DNA from 3 places in the Rhizobium sp. OAE497 genome. Region 1 is predicted to be linked to each of the others. Evidence: riboswitches for the same ligand, from Rfam matches in the RefSeq annotation. Region 1 holds a riboswitch; each other region holds the start of a gene.
What was found. Region 1 has a riboswitch for thiamine pyrophosphate ahead of thiB (thiamine ABC transporter substrate binding subunit). Riboswitches for the same ligand answer to the same signal wherever they lie in the genome.
Positions count from the first base shown of each region.

Region 2: it holds a riboswitch for thiamine pyrophosphate, as region 1 does, so the genes downstream of both, thiM (hydroxyethylthiazole kinase) here and thiB (thiamine ABC transporter substrate binding subunit) in region 1, are expected to answer to the same signal.
Region 3: it holds a riboswitch for thiamine pyrophosphate, as region 1 does, so the genes downstream of both, ABIE40_RS13715 (YkoF family thiamine/hydroxymethylpyrimidine-binding protein) here and thiB (thiamine ABC transporter substrate binding subunit) in region 1, are expected to answer to the same signal.

Region 1 covers NZ_JBEPOA010000001.1:3,723,618-3,727,821, reverse strand. The annotation lists gene thiP (thiamine/thiamine pyrophosphate ABC transporter permease ThiP) at 1-607, opposite strand, end outside; gene thiB (thiamine ABC transporter substrate binding subunit) at 607-1,629, opposite strand; TPP riboswitch at 1,682-1,794, opposite strand; gene ABIE40_RS18620 (MDR family MFS transporter) at 1,851-3,386, opposite strand; gene ABIE40_RS18615 (MarR family winged helix-turn-helix transcriptional regulator) at 3,502-4,029, shown strand; gene ABIE40_RS18610 (thiamine diphosphokinase) at 4,072-4,204, shown strand, end outside.
Region 2 covers NZ_JBEPOA010000002.1:1,366,280-1,370,483, forward strand. The annotation lists gene ABIE40_RS25910 (sugar phosphate isomerase/epimerase family protein) at 1-174, shown strand, start outside; gene ABIE40_RS25915 (ABC transporter ATP-binding protein) at 197-1,258, shown strand; TPP riboswitch at 1,300-1,396, shown strand; gene thiM (hydroxyethylthiazole kinase) at 1,450-2,253, shown strand; gene thiE (thiamine phosphate synthase) at 2,250-2,885, shown strand; gene thiD (bifunctional hydroxymethylpyrimidine kinase/phosphomethylpyrimidine kinase) at 2,882-3,694, shown strand; gene ABIE40_RS25935 (YdeI/OmpD-associated family protein) at 3,698-4,204, opposite strand, start outside.
Region 3 covers NZ_JBEPOA010000001.1:2,673,528-2,677,731, forward strand. The annotation lists gene glpK (glycerol kinase GlpK) at 1-1,361, opposite strand, end outside; TPP riboswitch at 1,502-1,613, shown strand; gene ABIE40_RS13715 (YkoF family thiamine/hydroxymethylpyrimidine-binding protein) at 1,605-2,213, shown strand; gene ABIE40_RS13720 (ABC transporter permease) at 2,241-3,029, shown strand; gene ABIE40_RS13725 (ABC transporter ATP-binding protein) at 3,026-3,790, shown strand; gene ABIE40_RS13730 (ABC transporter substrate-binding protein) at 3,793-4,204, shown strand, end outside.

The DNA.
Region 1 (4,204 bases):
TCAGTCCGGCGACGCCGGGGATCAGGCCGCGGATGGCCGGCCATTCGATGAAACGGAAGATGGCGCGCGGACGCATGCCGAGATTGCCCGCCATCAGCCAGTATTCAGAGGGCAGCCGTTCAAGACCGGCAAGCATCAGCCGGCAGGCCAGCGGCAGGTTGAAGAAGACGTGGGCAAGCAGGATGCCGGTTAGGCCATAGATGCTGACGGGTTCGGCGAGGCCGAGTTTCGTCAGCGCGCTGTTGAGCAGGCCCTGCCTGCCCCAGATGCCGATCAGGCCGAGCGCGCCGATCAGGACGGGCAGTCCCATCGGCACCGCCATCAGCCGGATGATCCAGATGCGGCCGGGAAATTGCGGCTGGCGGGCGAGCGACCGCGCGACAGGGATCGCCAGGAAAACCGATAGCAGCGTGGAGAGGACGGCCTGCAGCAGCGTGAAGCGCAGGACGCGGAGGATATAGGGATCGGAAATGATCCCGGCAAAGGCAGCGCCCCCGCCGGAGGCGGCAAGCGAAACGGCAGCGATACCGATGAAAAGCAGGATGGCGGCGAGCGCAATTGCGCCGCCCGCCAATGCATTTCGCCGTTCCGCCGCCGTCTGCAGCATCAGTTCATGCTCATCGCCGCGAGCCACTCGTCGATCCAGGCCTTGCGGTTCTTGGCGACGTCATCCGGCGACATCAGGAAAGTCTTGGAGGGATTGACGAGCTTGCCGAAAGCATCCGGCAGGGGCGTGGAGGTCGCCGAGACCGGCATCATCCAGTTGTTGGTTGGGATCGTGTCCTGGAAGCCCGGGGTGACCATGAATTTCAGGAAGTCGCGGGCAAGATCCTTATCTGGCGCGTTCTTCAGCAGTCCGGCGACTTCGATCTGGATGTAGTGTCCCTCAGCGAAGGCGGCGGCCTGATAGCGGTCGGTGTTTTCAGCGACCATGTGGTAGGCGGGGGACGTCGTATAGGAGAGCACCATCGGCGCCTCGCCCTTGGTGAACAGGCCATAGGCTTCCGACCAGCCGGGCGTTACCGTCAGGATGCGGTTCTTGAGCTTAGCCCAGGCTTCCGGCGCCTTGTCGCCGTAAACGGACTTCACCCAAAGCAGCAGGCCGAGGCCCGGCGTAGACGTGCGCGGATCCTCGATGACGATCTTCTGCGACGGGTCGCCGTCGACCAGTTCCTGCATGCTTTTCGGCGGGTTCTTTATCGTATGCGTGTCGTAGATGATGGCGAAGTGGCCGTAGTCATAGGGAACGAAGACATCGTCCTTGAAATCGCCGGGCACCTTCAAGGCGCTGGTATCGACGCCGCTGGCGTCAAACAGGCCCGTATCCTTGGCTTCGGTGATCAGGTTGGTGTCGATGCCGAGCACGACGTCGGCCTTCGTCGAGGCCCCCTCGAGCTTGACACGCGAGAGAAGGGCGACGCCATCGGCGACGCTGACGAAGTTGACGGTGCAGGCGCAGGTCTTCTCGAAGGCTTCCTTGACCTTGGGGCCAGGACCCCATTCGGAGGTAAAGCTTTCGTAGGTATAGACCGTCAGCGTCTTGTCTGCGGCCTGAGCGGGAGCGATGGCCGAGGTAACGGCGAGAAGCGCCGTAGCGAAAAGTGCGATCAATGGTTTGCGGCCGGGCATGGCGCGCCTCCTCCTATACAAGTTGTTTCACGGGAAAAGGGCGGTGCCTGGTGTCACGCGCGCATCTAATCCCTCCGCCGGTGTTAACCGGATCAGGTTCCGCGGGTTGGCTTGAAGCCTCTCAGCCAGCTGTCCTTGGGGACACGGGCACCCCGTTAGAGCGTTCGCAGATGTATAGCGGTGACGGCTTTATGACAAGGGCGAAGCTCGCCCTCGTCAGGTCACTCGGCTGCTTCAGCTGCAGCCGCAGACGTCTTCGCTTCGCCGTGGCGCGGCAGCTGTACCGGCTTGAGCAAAAGCGCTGCGATCAGGCCGATCAGGGCGAAGGCGCAGGACGTCATGAAGAGCGGCGTGAAGGCCGCCGAATAGGCATCGGCCACCGCCTGTCGGCTGGCTTCCGGCAATGCCGCCATCATCTTCGGCGTCAGCTGTTCGATATCGGCGACACCGGGGATGGAGACGCCGACCTTGGCGAGTTGCGAGCCGATGATCGCGCCATAGATGGAGATGGCAATCGAGGCGCCACCCATGCGCGACAGCGTCACCGAACCGGTGGCAGCGCCGACGTCACGGGCCGGAGCCGCGTTTTGAACGCCGATGATCGGAACCTGCTGTGCGAGGCCGATGCCGATGCCGTGCAGGGCCATCAGCAGGCCGATAACTGGTAGGGGCGTTCCAGCGTGAACCTGCGTCAGCAACGCGAAAGCGATGGCGCTGCAGGAGAGGCTGGCGATGGCGAAGGGCTTGTAGCGGCCGGTGCGCGAGATGGTGCGGCCGGCAAACAACGAACCGCAGACAAGACCGCCGGTCAGCATGATGAAGAGCAGGCCGGCATGCGAGGGCGAGAGGCCGGTTGTCGTCTGCAGGAACAGCGCGAAATAGTTGGCCATGCCGATGGCGATGCCGCCGCCGGTGATCGACATGATCAAGAGCAGCGGGAAAGTCGGATTGCGGAACAGCGACAGCGGCACGATCGGTTCGGCGGCGCGGCGCTCGACGAAGACCCAGGCGATGGCGCAGACAACGCCTGCTGCGATGATGCCGAGGCTCTGCGGCGCAAGGATCGAGCCAAAGAGTTCGCTGCCATCGGCCATCAGCACGATGCTGGTGGTCGTCATCGCCAAGAGCAGGGCACCGGCATAATCGATCTTAGGGCGGCGGTGCGGCTTGCGGTAGGGCAGCATCAGCGCCAGGCCGATAAGCACGACGAAACCGATGGGGACATTGACAAGAAAGATCGAGCGCCAGCCGAACAGATCGCTCATCATGCCGCCAAGAACGGGGCCGATGGCGCTGGAGGCCATCAGCACGAGGCTGGAATAGCTCTGGTAGCGGGCGCGCTCGCGCGGCTCGAAAAGGTCGGCATTGACGGCGAAGATCGACACCATGATGCCGCCGCCGCCGAGGCCCTGCAGTACTCGGGCGGCAATCAGCGTGTTCATCGAGACGGCCAGGCCGCAGACCGCTGAGCCGACGGTGAAGATCGCGATCGCCGCCATCATCACATATTTGCGGCCGAAGAGGTCGCCGAGCTTGCCGTAGACGGGCATCACGGCGCTGAGCGACAGGAGATAGGCCGAGCCGATCCAGCCGAAGCGCTCGAGGTGGCCGAATTCGCCGACGATCGTCGGCAGCGCCGTCGAGACAATCTGATTGTCCAGCGTTGCCATGAACATCGCGGTCATCAGAAACAGGAAGAGAATAAGCCTGCGGCGGGGATCCGTCACGAGCGGCTGGGAGGCAAGCTGCATATCCATGAAGACAGTTCCGATCTTGATCACCAATTTATGTGACAAAAGCATATAAATGTCAATGACACTTGAATGACGCAGGCATGTTTCCTTCCCGAAAGCCTTCTGTTATGCTTGCCGCATGAACGAGAAACCCGCCCGAATTCACGAGCTCGATCCCCTGTCGCTGGAAAGCGAAAGCGTCTTGAGCATCGGCCAGAGCATGACCCGCATGAAGCTCATGACGGGCCGCAGGCTGATCGGGCGTCTTGCGATCCTGAGCGTTGCGCCGGATCTCGAACTGTCGCATCTCGATGTGCTCGATGCCGTACGCCGCGCGCAGCCGGCGGAGGAAGTGACGGTCGGGACGATCGCGGAGATGCTGCGCATCGATCCGTCACGCGCCAGCCGCGTGGTTGCCGACATGGTCAGCCGCAACATTCTTCGCCGCGCGGCATCGCAGGCCGATGCGCGCCGGATCGTCGTGGTGATGACGCCGATCGGCCAGCGGCTGCTTGCCGAAATCCGTGCGCAGAAGATGGCGCTGATCGGCGAAATCCTCGACGGATGGAGCGAAAAGGACGTCGATGCTTTCGCCGCGCTCTATGAGCGCTTCATCGACGGCTATGAAAAAGCCTTCGAACGGCGCGACAAGGGTACGCCCGGCTGAACCCTGCCCCTTTCCCTCGACCCCTGCTTTGCGCTATGGGCAATGCCCATGACGGAAACCACCTTCACCATCCTGCTTGGCGGCGAGCTCACGCCGACGGAACGGCTGCGCAGCGCCGTTGCCGGTAGCCGCTTCATCGCGGCCGATGGCGGCATGCGGCATGCGGCCGAGCTCG
Region 2 (4,204 bases), on a different contig from region 1:
TTGCTCGACTGGTCGAGGTTCCTGAAGCAGGCGCGCAGCTACGGCTTCGACGGCACGATTTCCATCGAGCATGAGGACGCCGCCTATGGCTGGCCGGGCAAGGACCTGGAGGCCCGCAAGGAGGGCGAACGCGTCGGCCTCGGCTATCTCAGAACCGTCTTGGACAAGCTTTGATCGCAGCCTGGGGAGGACGATAATGGCTCATGTTTCAGTCAATAATGCTCGCAAGGACTACGGCGCGTTCAAGGCTATCAAGGGTGTCTCGGTCGATATCCGCGACGGCGAATTCGTCGTCCTCGTCGGCCCGTCCGGCTGCGGAAAGTCGACGCTGCTCAGAATGATCGCCGGGCTCGAAGGCATCACGTCGGGCGAGATCCAGATCGGCAAGCACGTCGTCAACGAGCTGGCGCCGAAGGACCGGGACATCGCCATGGTGTTCCAGAACTACGCGCTCTACCCGCATATGACCGTTGCCAAGAACATGGGCTTTTCGCTGCGGCTGAAGCGCATGCCGCGGGCGGAGATCGACAAGCGGGTCGGCAATGCCGCAAAAATCCTCGGCCTCGAAAGCCTGCTCGAACGCTATCCGAAGCAACTTTCGGGCGGCCAGCGCCAGCGCGTTGCCATGGGCCGGGCGATCGTGCGCGATCCCGCCGTCTTCCTGTTCGACGAGCCGCTTTCCAATCTCGACGCCAAGCTTCGCGTGCAGATGCGCTCCGAGATCAAGGAACTGCACCAGCGGCTGCAGACGACAACGATCTACGTCACCCACGACCAGATCGAAGCGATGACCATGGCCGACAAGATCGTCGTCATGAGAGACGGCCGCATCGAGCAGTCGGGCTCGCCGCTCGACCTCTATGACCGCCCCAACAATCTCTTCGTCGCCGGGTTCATCGGCTCGCCCGCGATGAACTTCATCAAGGGCAGCATGACGGATGCGGGCTTCCGCACCGAGGATGGCATCACCCTGCCGAGCGACCGTCGCCCCGCCGACGCGGTGACCTATGGGATCCGCCCGGAGCATTTGCAGCTCGACCCAAATGGCATCGAGATCACCACCGTCGTCGTCGAGCCCACCGGATCGGAAACACTGGTGATCGCCCGGCTCGGCGCGCAGACGATCAGCTGCGTCTTCCGCGAGCGGATCAGGGCAGCACCCGGCGATGTCCTGAAGGTGGCGCCCATTCACGATGCCGTACATCTCTTCGGCGCCGACGAGCAGCGCATCGTCAGCGGGGAAGCCCGGCTCAACTGATAGGGCGTGACAAGCCGCCGATAATTTGCGATGACCGTGGTGTTGAGAGACAGGGGCGTTCGCCGAAAGGCGGGCTGAGAAGTACCCTTCGAACCTGAACCAGATAATGCTGGCGGAGGGAGTCGCTCGAGGCCCTTCGCTTTCGTTCGTCAGGCCTCCCGCGTCTTGCCCCGCCCCAGAAGGGACGCAAGATGACGACTTCGAGATCACCCGGACAATTGCTGACCGCGCTGCGCGCCGCGCCGCCGCTCGTTCAATGCATTACCAACTATGTCGCGATGAACATCGCCGCCAATGTCGTGCTGGCCGCGGGCGCCTCGCCCGCCATGGTCCATGCCGAAGAGGAAGCCGGTGAATTCGCCGCATTCTCCGGTGCACTGACCATCAATATCGGCACGCTCTCGCCCGCCTGGGTCAGCGGCATGAAACAGGCGGCGAAGGCTGCTGCGCGCAACGGCAAGCCCTGGGTTCTCGACCCCGTGGCGCATTACGCCACGGGCTTTCGCCGCGAAAGCGTCGCCGCACTTCTCGACCTCAACCCGGCGATCATCCGCGGCAATGCATCCGAAATCATCGCGCTGGCCGGCAGCGAAAGCCGCGGCCAGGGCGTCGATAGCCGCGATCCCGTCGAGCAGGCGGAAGGGGCCGCCGGCAGCATCGCGGCGCAATATGGCGCCGTTGTCGCGGTCACCGGCCCGGTCGACTTCGTTACTGACGGCACCCGCGCCGTTCGCATTTCCGGCGGCTCGCCGCTGATGCCGCAGATCACCGCGCTCGGCTGCTCGCTGACCTGCCTGACCGGCGCCTTCGCTGCGATCGCCCCTGACGAGACCTTCGATGCGACGGTTGCCGCTCTCGCAATGTTTGCCGTTGCCGGCGAACAGGCGGCACAGGAAGCCAAGGGCCCTGGCTCCTTCTCCTGGCGTTTCCTCGATGCGCTTGCCGCGCTCGATGGTCCGGCGCTCGACGCCGCAGCAAGGATCAGCCAGGCGTGAAGAGCTTCAACCTCTCCCTTTATCTCGTCCTAGACCCGGAGCTCTGCGCCGGGTACGGGCTTGTCGAGACCGCTCGTGCAGCGGTTGCCGGTGGGGCGACCATCGTGCAGCTGCGCGACAAGACGGCGAGTACCCGGCAGATGATCGAGACGGGCCGGGCACTGCAGCGGGTCCTGTCAGGAAGCGGAGCACTGCTTGTCGTCAATGACGACGTCGAAGCGGCAATCGCGCTCAACGCCGATGGGCTGCATATCGGCCAGGAAGACCTCGGCGCCGCCGAGGCCCGCCGCCGCATCGGGCCTGATATGATTCTCGGCCTCTCCGTCGAGACGCCTGAACTTGCCGCAGCCGTAGATCCCGCGATCGTCGACTATGCGGGGATCGGCCCCGTTTTCGCGACGGCGACCAAGCCGGATCACAAGCAACCGATCGGCATCGCAGGTCTGGAGGAGCTGGTTCGTGTCTGCCCGGTTCGCTCAGTGGCAATCGGCGGCCTGAAGGCGGAACATGTGGAGCCAGTGCTCGCAACGGGCACTGAAGGGCTTGCGGTCGTCTCGGCGATCTGTGGCCAGCCGGATCCACAAGCGGCGACGGCTGCAATCGCCGAACGCATCAGAAAGGCAGGACAATGATCCGCAACGTTCTCTCGATCGCCGGCTCCGACCCATCGGGCGGCGCGGGCATCCAGGCCGACCTCAAGGCATTCTCCGCCCGCGGCACCTATGGCATGGCTGTGCTCACCGCCTTGACTGCGCAGAACACCACCGGCGTCTCGGCAGTGCAGACCGTCTCGCCGGATTTCGTCGCCGAGCAGATCCGCATGGTCTTTGCCGATGTCCGCGTCGATGCCGTCAAGATCGGCATGATAGCCAATGCCGGGATCGCTGAGGCAATTGCCGATGCGCTGCATCCGCATCGCGGCATCCCGCTGGTGCTCGACCCCGTGATGATCGCCAAGGGCGGTGCCGCCCTCCTCGATATCGCCGCGATCGGCGCGCTCACCGACCGTCTTCTGCCGCTGGCAACGATGCTGACCCCAAACCTGCCCGAAGCGGCGGCGCTGCTCGGCGAGGATCATGCCCAAGACCGCGATGCCATGCAGCAGCAGGCGCGCAAACTGCTGGATCGCGGACCGCGCATGGTACTGTTGAAAGGCGGCCATCTCGGCGGCACTGACAGCCCCGATGTGCTGGCAAGCGCGGACCATATCACCTGGTTCGAGGCGCCAAGGGTTCCGACGAAGAATACGCACGGCACCGGCTGCACGCTGTCGAGCGCCTTGGCGGCCGAGCTTGCGAAGGGCAAAACGCCTGAAGCAGCGGTCGCGATCGCCAAGCGCTATCTCGCCGATGCCGTTGCGGTTGCCGATACGCTCACCGTCGGTTCCGGCCACGGCCCGGTGCAGCACTTCCACGCGCTCTGGGACAAGGCCGATCTCTAAGATTCAGACCTTCGGCTTCCTTGTCTGCGGATAGATCGTCTCGCCTTTCGCCAGCATCTCGACGAAGGTGGCGATCTTCCGCTCGCGGCCCGCGGGCGTCTTCATATTGTGCACGCGGAAGGCTAGCGCGAAGCGGTTTTGCGCGCTGAGCGCCGCAAGCATCGCTTGCGCCTTGGGATCGGCATCGATCGCCGCCTGCAGATCGTCGGGGATCTTCAGGTCCTTGCCGCTGCCATAGGCCCGGTCCCATCGCCCATCGGCTTTCGCGGCCTCGACCTCGCGAAGGCCATGCTCGGTCATCCGGCCCTCGTCGACCAGGCGGGCGACATTGTTGACGTTGATCTGGCTCCAGATGCTCTTCCTGCCGCGCGGCGTATAGCGCTGGAGGTAGCTCTTTTCGTCCAGGCTTTTCTTCACCGCATCGATCCAGCCCCAGCAGAGCACAGCGTCGATCGCCTCGACCGGCGTGATCGACGGCAAGCCGGATGCGACCTTGAAGATGCGGATCCA
Region 3 (4,204 bases), 1.1 Mb from region 1:
CAGACACCGGCGCGGCTGCCGGCAAGCCAGGCAGCTCCGAGCGCCGTCGTCTCCAGGATCACCGGCCGGTCGACGGGTGCGTCGAGCAGGTCGGAGAGCCGCTGCATCGTCCAGTCCGAGGCGACCATGCCGCCATCGACGCGCAGCACCGTGTCGTCGCTGCCGTTCTTCCAGTCCTTCTGCATCGCATCGAGAAGATCGCGGGTCTGGTAGCAGACGGCTTCCAGCGCGGCGCGGGCGAACTCCGCCGGGCCGCTGTTGCGTGTCAGGCCGAAGATCGCCCCGCGCGCCTTCGGGTCCCAGTGCGGAGCGCCGAGACCCGTGAAAGCAGGCACCAGATAGACCTCCTGCGAGGGATCGGCACTTTCGGCAAGCTTGCCGGTCTCGCCGGCCGTGTCGATGATGCCGAGACCGTCGCGCAGCCACTGGACGGCCGCCCCGGCGATGAAGATCGAACCTTCCAAGGCATAGGTCGTCTCGCCATCCAGCCGATAGGCGATCGTCGTCAACAGCCGGTTCCTCGAGCGCACCATGTCGGAGCCGGTATTCAAAAGCGCGAAGCAGCCGGTGCCATAGGTGGATTTCAGCATGCCGGGCTCGAAGCAGGCCTGGCCGATCGTCGCCGCCTGCTGGTCGCCGGCAACGCCGAGGATCGGGATCTCGGCGCCGAGGATCGACTTCTCGACAATGCCGAAATCGGCCGAGCAGTCCTTCACCTCCGGCAACATCGCGGCGGGGACGCGCAAGATCTCAAGCAGGTCCTTGTCCCATTCGTTCTCGGCGATGTTGTACATCAGCGTGCGCGAGGCATTGGTCGCGTCGGTGACGAAACTCCTGCCGCCGGTCAGCCGCCAGATCAGGAACGTGTCGATCGTGCCGAAGCAGAGCTCGCCCTTGGCGGCGCGGGCGCGCGCACCCTTCACATTGGCGAGCATCCAGGAGAGCTTGGTGCCGGAAAAATACGGGTCGAGGATCAGGCCGGTCTTCTTGGTGAAGGTCTTCTCGAGGTCCTGGCGCTTCAGGTTTTCGCAGTAGCTCGCGGTGCGCCGGTCCTGCCAGACGATGGCATTCTGGATCGGCTTACCGGTCTCCCGTTCCCAGACGACGACCGTCTCGCGCTGGTTGGTGATCCCGAGCGCCGCAATGTCGGTCGCCTTCACCTTGGCTTCGCGCAGCGCCATGTGGATCGTCGAGACGACGGAATCCCAGATTTCCTCCGGGTCGTGTTCCACCCATCCCGAGCGCGGATAGATCTGCGTGAACTCCTTCTGGCCCACGCCTGCGATCTTCATCTCGCCATCGAACACGATCGCTCGCGTCGATGTCGTGCCCTGATCGATCGCCAGAACATATCCGCTCATCCCTGCCCCCTCCCATGAAGCTCTGATGCTTTCAGATAGATCATTTAAGAGGCAGAAACGAAAGGGAAAAGAAAGCCGAGCGCAATTTTACCCCTCGTCAGATCGCCGCTTTACAAGCCGCGCGGCGCATGTTTAAAAGGCGCCAACGACAGGGGTGCTCCGTATAGCCGGGGCTGAGATGCGGCTGGCATGGCCTCAAACTCTTTAGCTGATCTGGATAATACCAGCGGAGCGAGGCGAGCGATGTTTTCTGGCGCACAAATTTCCCTTTACCCGATGACCGACCGTTTCGTCGACGTCATCCTATCTGCCCTTCCGGCACTTGATCCCTATCGCGAAAAGCTCAGAATCGAGACCGACGACATCTCGACGCTGATCGTCGGCACGCCCGATATCGTCTTCGCCGCGATGCGCGATCTCTATGTCGCGGGCTCGGCAGACGCCATCCACGCGGTGCTGCGCGCCACCATCTCCCGCGGCTGCCCCGGCGAGCCCGATGATCCCATGTGCCACACCGAAGCCCTTACCGGCCCGGTCCTGCCGCTTGCCGAGCGCAAGGCGTCGGCTCTCGAAGCGGTCGCATCCGCGCCGGTCACCGGCCGCCATGCCGCCGCGCAGTTCTCGCTCTATGTCATGGGCACCGGCGATCACATGGAAGAGATCTACGGCTGCATCGACTTCCTTAAGAACTCCGGCGTCTTCGACCGCTCGAAGAATTTCTGCACCCGCGTCAAGGGCGATGCCGGTGCGGTCTTCGCGACGATCCACGAAGCCTTCGTGCGCTTCGGGCCGCCGAACGGCCATGTGACGATCGACCTGACCGTATCGGCCAACAGCCCCTCCGCCGTCTGATCCCAGCGTCACGTCAGGATCCTGCCGATGCCGAGATCTGTCCGGTTGCCGGGCCTTGCCGCCCGTTTCCTTCCCGCCATCCTGTCCGTCGGCGCCGTGCTCGCCGCCTGGGAAAGCTATGTGCGCATCGCCGGCCTCCCGCCCGCGACGCTGCCCGCACCCTCGCGTGTCCTCGCCCAGGCCTTTACCGAACGAGCCGCGCTGCTGGCGAATAGCTGGCCGACATTGCAGGCGACGCTGGCGGGTTTCGCCGCCTCCCTCCTCATCGCCTTCGTGTTTTCGGTGCTGATCGATTTCGTGCCGCGCCTGCGCTCGGCGCTGATGCCTGTCTTCGTCATCAGCCAGACGCTGCCGCTTGTCGCCATCGCACCCTTGATCGTCCTCTGGTTCGGCTTTGGCCTGATGCCGAAGATCCTGCTGGTCGCCCTCGTCACCTTCTTTCCGATGCTCGTGGCCCTCACACGCGGCTATGAGGCGACAGAGCCGGAGATCGAGGAATTGCTGACCACCATGGGCGCCTCGCGCTGGAAGCGCTTCTGCGCCGCCCGCCTGCCGTCATCGCTGCCCTATTTCTTCGCCGGTCTCAGGATATCGATCACCTATGCCGTCGTCGGCGCCATCTTCGCGGAATATGCCGGTGCCGCCCGCGGGCTCGGCATCTATATCCTCAACGCCAAGAACAATTTCCGCGCAGATCTCGTGCTTGCCGCAGTCCTCGTCAGCGCGCTGCTGACGCTCTTGCTGTTCTCACTCGCCGTGCTCGCCGAACGCCTCGCCATGCCCTGGCACCGGGCAAACGGGGATGACCCGGAATGAGCAGTGCACCCCTTCTCGATATCGAAAACCTCAGCTGCCGCCTCGGCAATATCGATGTGCTCGCCGGCATCTCGCTGCACCTGAAGCAGGGCGAATTCATCTCCGTCCTCGGCCCTTCCGGCGCAGGCAAATCGACGCTCTTCCGGCTGCTGACCGGCAGCGCCACCAAATCCGGCGGCAGCATTCGCATGAACGGCCAGCCGCTCGACGCCGCCGGGCGCCCCTTCGCCTTCATGCCGCAGCGCGACGCACTGATGCCCTGGCGGCGGCTGATCGACAACGCCGCACTCGGTCTCGAAATCTCAGGCATGCCCCGCCGCGAGGCTAGGTGCCAGATCGAGCCGCTGCTTGCCGAATTCGGCCTCACCGGCTTCGAAACCAGCTGGCCGCATGAACTCTCCGGCGGCATGCGCCAGCGGGCCGCGCTGCTGCGGACGGTGGTCCAGCAGCGTCCCATCCTGCTGCTCGACGAACCCTTCGGCGCCCTCGATGCGCTGACGCGGCTGAAGATGCAGCGTTTCCTCGAAGCGCTCTCGGCCCGCCGCGGCCTGTCGGTAGTCCTGATCACCCATGACGTGCGCGAAGCCGTGCTGCTCTCCGACCGAATCTACGTCTTCTCGCCCCGCCCTGCCCGGGTCACCCTCGAAATCGAGGTCGGCCTGCCCCGGCCGCGAACGGAACCCGGCAGGCATCAGGCCGAGGTCATCGCAATCGAAAACCGCATTCTCACAACGCTCTTCGAAGGAGACGCCGAACCATGACCATGCCGATCATCACCCGCCGCACGGCGCTTGCAGGCATTCTCGCCCTCACTGCGGCACCGCTGGCCGTCCGCGCCGCAAGCCCCAAGGTCTCGGTCGCCCTCGACTGGACGCCGAACACCAATCACATTGGCCTCTACGTCGCCCGCGAGAAGAATTTCTACCGCGACGCCGGCATCGAGGTCGACATTCTCCCCTATACCGACACCTCTGCCGCAACCCTCGTCGCCAGCCGCGTTGCCGATTTCGGCGTGCTCGGCTCGATCGGCCTGATGACGCAGCGCGCCGCCGGCGCCGATCTCGTCGGCACTTTCGCGATCGTCCAGAAGGAAACCGGCCGCGTCGTCTTCAAGGCTGATCGTACCGACATCAAGACCCCGAAGGATCTCGACGGCAAGACCTATGGCGGCTTCG